DNA from 3 places in the Actinoplanes sp. CA-252034 genome. Region 2 is predicted to be linked to each of the others. Evidence: riboswitches for the same ligand, from Rfam matches in the RefSeq annotation. Region 2 holds a riboswitch; each other region holds the start of a gene.
What was found. A riboswitch is a leader RNA that binds a small molecule or an ion and turns the genes downstream of it on or off. The one in region 2 is predicted to bind ZMP and ZTP.
Positions count from the first base shown of each region.

Region 1 (2,253 bases), 2.0 Mb from region 2:
CCGACCCGGTCGGCGAGAGCCGGGTCCAGGTCGAACTTCGCCTTCGAGCCCTCGGCCGGGCTGGTGGCGGCGAGCACCGTGTGGATCAGGTCGGCGATCTGGTCCATCTCGGCGACGCCCAGACCGCGGCTGGTCAGAGCCGGGGTGCCGACGCGGATGCCGGAGGTGTACCAGGCGCCGTTCGGGTCGTTCGGGATCGCGTTACGGTTCGTCACGATGCCGCTGTCGAGCAGGGCCTGCTCGGCCTGCCGCCCGGTGATGCCGAACGGGTGGACGTCGAGCAGCACCAGGTGGTTGTCGGTGCCCCCGGAGACGAGCTGCACGCCCCGCTTCAGCAGACCCTCGGCCAGCGCCTGGCTGTTGGTGACGATCTGCTGGGCGTAGGTCGAGAACTCCGGCCGGCGGGCCTCGGCGAACGCGATCGCCTTGGCCGCCATCACGTGCGGCAGCGGACCACCGAGCACCATCGGGCAGCCCCGGTCGACCTGCGACGCGAGCTCCGGCTGGCAGAGGACGGCACCACCACGCGGGCCACGCAGGCTCTTGTGAGTGGTGGTGGTGACGATGTGCGCGTGCGGGATCGGGTTGAAGTCGCCGGTGAACACCCCACCCGCGACCAGACCGGCGAAGTGCGCCATGTCGACCATGAAGGTCGCGCCCACCTCGTCGGCGATCTCGCGCATCTTCGCGAAGTTCACCTTCCGGGGGTACGCCGAGTAGCCGCCCACGATCACAGCGGGCTTGAACTCCTTGGCGCTCTCCCGCAGGGCCGCGTAGTCGATCTGACCGGTCGCCGGGTCCACCCCGTAGCTGCGCTGGTCGAACATCTTGCCGGAGATGTTCGGGCGGAAGCCGTGGGTCAGGTGACCACCCGCGTCCAGCGACATGCCGAGCAGCCGCTGGTTGCCGAACGCCTGCCGCAACTCGGCCCACTCGGCATCGGTCAGGTCGTTGATCTGCCGCTTCTCGAACTTCTTCAGGTAGGGCACCTCGACCCGGTCGGCGAGGATGGCCCAGTAGGCGACGAGGTTGGCGTCGATGCCGGAGTGCGGCTGGACATACGCGTAAGGCGCCCCGAACAGAGCCTTGGCGTGCTCGACCGCCACCGACTCGACGATGTCGACGTTCTGGCAGCCGGCGTAGAACCGCCGGCCGATCGTGCCCTCCGCATACTTGTCGGAGAGCCAGTTACCCATGGCGAGCAGGACCGCCGGGGAAGCATAGTTCTCGCTCGCGATCAGCTTCAGCGACTCACGCTGGTCGGTGAGCTCCTGCGCGATCGCGTCGGCGATGCGGGGCTCCACCGAACGCACCACATCGAGGGCGGATCGGAAAGCGACGGACTCGGCGTTCAACTCAGGCATGGGACCTCCCTATCACGAAGCGAAGAGGCCCAGGCGCACGGCATACGTCATCTCGACGGAGCCGCTCCCCGATGGTCAGCCATCCGAACGCGCCAGTCACGGCCCTCCGGAAGCATACCGCCCCCGAGCAGCCTGCTCATGCGGGTGAGCCGACCCGACGGCCGGACATCGACGGGAGACTTCGTCACACCAGTCACCGGGGCACCGCCAAAGCGACATTTGTTGATATCGTCGGCTGCCGTCGTAGATCGACGTCGGTAAGAGCAAGAACGGGGAAAATCAGTGTTCAAGCGCATTACGCAGGACACGACTGTGCCGAATCGGTCGGTCAAGAAGCGCGTCGCCACCGGTCTGGCCGTCCTGGGTGCGGCCTCGGCCGTGACCGTCGGCTGGACGCAGACCGCTGAGGCCGAGAGTGCCGTCACGCCGATCGGCACCATCACGGCCGTGCAGTACAACGGCAACTACTGCGACGACTTCGGCGCCCACGTCCGGGTCACCATCGCCAAGGGGACCGCCTCGACGCAGTACACGCTGTGGGGCACCGGCTTCATGCAGACGGCGGCCAAGGTGACGACCACCAGCGCCGGCGCGGGCACCATCGATCTGCACAACATCGGGGTCCCCGCGGGTGGACGCATCGGTGTGGCGACGATCCTCGTCTCGACGAGCTACTACACGACGTCGATTCCCGTCACCGTCAAGTGCTCGAGCGGCGAGGGCGGCTGATCCTCACGACTCCGGCCGGCCCGCACCGATCACGGTGCGGGCCGGCCGTTTCACGGGTCGACTTCACGAGCCGACGAACCCCGGGAAAGCAGAAAGGCCCACCCGTTACCCGGGTGGGCCTTTCCATACGTTGAGTCCGGCGGCGTCCTACTCTCCCACA
Region 1 is NZ_CP191846.1:493,656-495,908, reverse strand. Features, by position in the region: gene ACQPZW_RS02310 (glycine hydroxymethyltransferase) at 1-1,364, opposite strand, end outside; ZMP/ZTP riboswitch at 1,385-1,474, opposite strand; gene ACQPZW_RS02305 (hypothetical protein) at 1,677-2,093, shown strand; rRNA gene rrf (5S ribosomal RNA) at 2,228-2,253, opposite strand, start outside.
Region 1: linked by a shared signal. The riboswitch ahead of ACQPZW_RS02310 (glycine hydroxymethyltransferase) and the one ahead of ACQPZW_RS42250 (bifunctional 5,10-methylenetetrahydrofolate dehydrogenase/5,10-methenyltetrahydrofolate cyclohydrolase) in region 2 are both predicted to bind ZMP and ZTP.

Region 2 (2,253 bases):
GGTCCCGGCCTGACCCGCCCCGACGACGGCGTACCCGCTCAGGGGTTGGCTCTCTCGGCGGCCGCCACCGCATTGCGGAAGAGCATCGCGACCGTCGTCGGGCCCACGCCGCCGACCCGCGGGGTGATGGCGCCGGCCACCTCGGCACAGGTCTCCTCGACGTCGGGGAGCAGCCGGCGGCCCTCGTAGCGGACGCCGGCGCCGATCACGACCGCGCCCGGCTTGACGTGTTCGGGCTTGACGATGCCGGGGACGCCGACCGCGGCGATCAGGATGTCGGCGCGCTGCGCGTACCGTGGCCAGTCCTTGACGCCGGTGTGCACGACCGTGACCGCGGCGTTGGCGGTGGGCCGTTTCTGGGCCAGCAGCATGGCGAGCGGGCGGCCGAGGGTGGCGCCGCGGCCGAGGATGACGACCTCGCGGCCGGAGACCTCGATGCCGTGGAAGGCGAGCAGCGCCTCGATGCCGGCCGGGGTGCACGGCAGCGGACCGGGCAGGCCGACGGCGAGGCGGCCCATGTTGAGCGGGTGCATGCCGTCGACGTCCTTGTCGGGATCGAGGGTCTGCAGCGCGGCGTCGTAGTCGAGATGCGCCGGGATCGGGTACTGGATGAGGACGCCGTGCACGTCTTCGTCGTCGTTGTAGCTCGCGATGACCTTCAGCAGGTCGGCCTGGGTGACGTCACCGCCGAGGTGCTCGTGCGGGGACTCGAAGCCCAGCTCGGCGGCCTGCTTCTGCTTGATCCGGATGTAGCCCGCGGAGGCGTCGTCGTCGCCGACCAGGATGGTGGCGAGGCTGGGCCGGATGCCGCGGTCCTTGAGCTTGGCGACCCGGGCCTTGACGTCGTCGAGGACGGCCTCGGCGACGGGCGCACCGGGCAGGAGACGAGCAGTGGACATGTGTGACTCCTCAGCCGGGAGCCCAGGCGGTCGACTCCTCGTGACGAGCTCCCCGATGGTTCGACCATCCCTGTGCCGCCAGTCGCTGCGTGCCTCCCAGGATGCCGGACGGCTCCCTCCATCGCCCACCCGGGGTGCGGCTGTACGCCGGTCGGGGGAGGCCGCGATTGTGTGGAGGAATGGTGACGGTCCGTTCGCTCAAGTCGCGTCCTGGCCCGGCGGGGATAGACTCCAACCTCATGAGCGACTCCCCTCGACCCCGGCCGGCCTGCTGCCCAGCATCACCAATCCGGGTGATCTGAAGCGACTGACCGCGGAGCAGCTGCCCCTGCTCGCGGCCGAGATCCGAGACTTCCTCGTCGCCAAGGTGTCGCGGACCGGGGGACACCTCGGGCCCAACCTCGGTGTGGTCGAGATGACCCTGGCGCTGCACCGGGTCTTCGACTCCCCACGCGACAAGATCCTCTTCGACACCGGTCACCAGTCGTATGTCCACAAGATCGTGACCGGCCGGCAGGACGGCTTCGACCTGCTGCGCCAGCGGGGCGGCCTCACCGGTTACCCCAGCCGGGCCGAGAGCGACCACGACCTGATCGAGAACTCGCACGCCTCCACGGCGCTGTCCTACGCCGACGGTCTGGCCAAGGCGTTCGCGCTGCGCGGCGAGGACCGGCACGTGGTCGCGGTGGTCGGTGACGGCGCGCTGACCGGTGGCATGTGCTGGGAGGCGCTCAACAACATCGCCGCCACGAGGAACCGTCTGGTCATCGTGGTCAACGACAACGGCCGCTCCTACGCGCCGACCATCGGCGGTCTCGCCGACCACCTGTCCACGCTGCGTCTCAACCCGGGCTACGAGAAGGTGCTCGACCTGGTCAAGGACGCGCTGGGCCAGACGCCGGTGGTGGGCAAGCCGGTCTTCGAGGTGCTGCACGCTGTCAAGAAGGGCATCAAGGACGCCGTCAGCCCCCAGCCGATGTTCGAGGACCTGGGCCTGAAATACATCGGGCCGGTCGACGGCCACGACCATCAGGCCATGGAGTCGGCGCTGCGGCGGGCCAAGGGCTTCAACGCGCCGGTCATCGTCCACGCGGTGACCCGCAAGGGCTACGGTTACCGCCCCGCCGAGCAGGACGAGGCGGACTGCCTGCACGGCCCGGGCGCGTTCGACCCGCAGACCGGCGCGCTGACCGCCAAGCCGTCGCTGAAGTGGACCGCGGTCTTCGCCGACGAGCTGGTCCGGATCGCCGACGAGCGGCTGGACGTGGTGGGCATCACGGCCGCGATGGCCGAGCCGACCGGCATCGCCGAGCTGGCCAAGAAATACCCGGAGCGCACCTACGACGTGGGCATC
Region 2 is NZ_CP191846.1:9,368,458-9,370,710, reverse strand. Features, by position in the region: gene ACQPZW_RS42255 (class I SAM-dependent RNA methyltransferase) at 1-13, shown strand, start outside; gene ACQPZW_RS42250 (bifunctional 5,10-methylenetetrahydrofolate dehydrogenase/5,10-methenyltetrahydrofolate cyclohydrolase) at 39-899, opposite strand; ZMP/ZTP riboswitch at 913-995, opposite strand; gene dxs (1-deoxy-D-xylulose-5-phosphate synthase) at 1,168-2,253, shown strand, end outside.

Region 3 (2,253 bases), 3.9 Mb from region 2:
CCGTCGCACCTCGTCGTCGACGTCGACCAGGCACGCCGCGATGCCGTTCAGCTGCGCCGCCGACGGAGCGGCCACCACCTCGCCGAGCGGCGATTGGCCGGTGAGCAGCATGTCCAGACCGTCGGCCTGGTAGCGCAACGCCCGCCGGATCCACGTCTCCAGGCTGCGCTGCCGCCAGACGACGTCCGCGCCGGACGGCACGCCGATCTCGTCGAAGTCGTGCCACACCAGGCCGTCGACCGGGCCGCACGCACGGACCGTGGTCGTCTTGCCGGAACAGCTCGACCCGGAGACCGTCAACAGCATCGGAGCCTTCCATGGAGCAGGTGAGCAGCCGCGTCGTCTATCAAAACCCGTGGATGACGGTACGGGAGGACGAGATCCGCCGCCCGGACGGCACTCCCGGCATCTACGGTGTGGTGGAGAAACCCGACTTCGCGCTGGTCCTGCCCCGCTGGCGGGACGGGTTCTGGATGGTGGAGCAGTTCCGGTACCCGGTCGGGCGGCGAGCCTGGGAGTTCCCGCAGGGCGGTTGGGGCGCCGGCGCGTCCGGTGATCAGACCGATCTGGCCCGGCAGGAGCTCGCCGAGGAGACCGGGTTGCGCGCCTCCTCGATGATCCATCTCGGTCATCTCTACGAGGCGTACGGCTACTGCACGCAGGGCTTCGACGTCTACCTGGCCGGCGGCCTCACCGAGGGCGAACCCGATCGTGAGGCGACGGAGCAGGACATGATCCACCGCGCGGTCACCGACGACGAGATCACCACCATGATCCGGTCCGGAGCGATCGTCGACGCCCCCTCACTGGCCGCCCTCACCCTGTACCGTCTCGGCGCGTGAACAAGGCAGAGCGGCGGGCCGACACCGCCCGCATCGTCGGCGATCCTTGGACGGTGGTCCGGGGATGACGGCTTGCCCCGGCGGCCGTGGTCGCCATAGCCTGGCCCGACACGACTGGCGCGGGTGGGTCACCACCGGGGAGTGACGTCGGGGCATCGACCGCCTGGGTGCTCATCCATCACCGGATGAGGAGCTGCCCGTGTCCACCCATCGAGTTCTGCACCTGTCCGACCCGCATCTGACCGGGTCCGGCTACGACGAGGACGGGGTCGACGCGGCCGGGGCGCTGGACCGGATCCTGTACGACGCGCGGTTCGTGCCGGACATCGACGTCGTCCTGGTCACCGGGGACATCGCCGACGACGGGTCGGCCGAGGGCTGTGCGGCCGTGCTGCAGCGGGTGGGGGCGTTCGCCCGGGAGCGTGGTGTCCCGCACGTCTACACCACCGGCAATCACGATGCCCGGGAGCCGTTCGCGAAGGTGTTCGGGAGCGCGCATCTCGGGCCGGACGGTGTGGATCTCGGGGAGGGCGGACCGGACCGGGCGGCGGTCAGCGAGGTCGGCGGACTGCGGATCATCACGCTGGACAGTCTGGTGCCCGGCTCGGTGCACGGGATCGTCAGCGACGAGCAGCTGACCTGGCTGGATGGGCTGCTGTCGCGGCCGGCGGCGGCCGGTTCGGTGGTGGCGCTGCATCATCCGCCGATCGCGATCGGCACGTCGCCGTCGATGGCGAACGTCAACCTGCGTGACGCCGGACGGCTCGCCGAGGTGCTGGCCGGCAGTGATGTGCTGGCGGTGCTGTGCGGTCACTACCACTCCCAGGTGTCGGGGTTCCTGAGCGGGATCCCGGTGTGGGTGACCCCGGGCGTGGTCACCCGGATCGATCTGACCGCGCCGTCGCATCTGGTACGTGGGGTGCTCGGCGCGGGCGCGACGGTCGTGGACCTGGGTGGCCCGTTCTCGCCGATGTTCCACGTCCTGCAGGCCCGTGATCCCCGAGCCGGCGAGCAGGTGTATCTGGTGGACTCGACGTCCGGCGCGGACACGGCCGCCGAGGAGTAGCGGCCCTCGCGGCGTCCGGGTGTGTGCTCAGCTCACCCGCCGGGGCGGTAGACATGCCAAAGTCGCCGCCGGGGCGGTAGGGGCGGTGGTCGCGCCCGGTTCCGGCACCGGGGGCGGCCGCCGTCTCCAGCGGGTCCTTCCGCGCCCAGCCGTCCGAATGGCGGCCGGGCATACGGGGTCGTCACGGTGCATGACCGTGGTGGGCGAGGGCCGCCGATCGGGGTGGGTGGTCAGGCGCGGGCACGGCGGGCGGCCCAGATGACCAGGGCGGCGCAGACGGCGGTCAGGGCCAGGGTGGCGGTGGTGACGGCGTCCTGGAAGGCGACGGCGGAGGCCGTACCCGTG
Region 3 is NZ_CP191846.1:5,478,535-5,480,787, forward strand. Features, by position in the region: gene ACQPZW_RS25190 (hypothetical protein) at 1-306, opposite strand, end outside; gene ACQPZW_RS25195 (NUDIX domain-containing protein) at 318-842, shown strand; ZMP/ZTP riboswitch at 943-1,018, shown strand; gene ACQPZW_RS25200 (metallophosphoesterase family protein) at 1,042-1,908, shown strand; gene ACQPZW_RS25205 (MFS transporter) at 2,139-2,253, opposite strand, start outside.
Region 3: linked by a shared signal. The riboswitch ahead of ACQPZW_RS25200 (metallophosphoesterase family protein) and the one ahead of ACQPZW_RS42250 (bifunctional 5,10-methylenetetrahydrofolate dehydrogenase/5,10-methenyltetrahydrofolate cyclohydrolase) in region 2 are both predicted to bind ZMP and ZTP.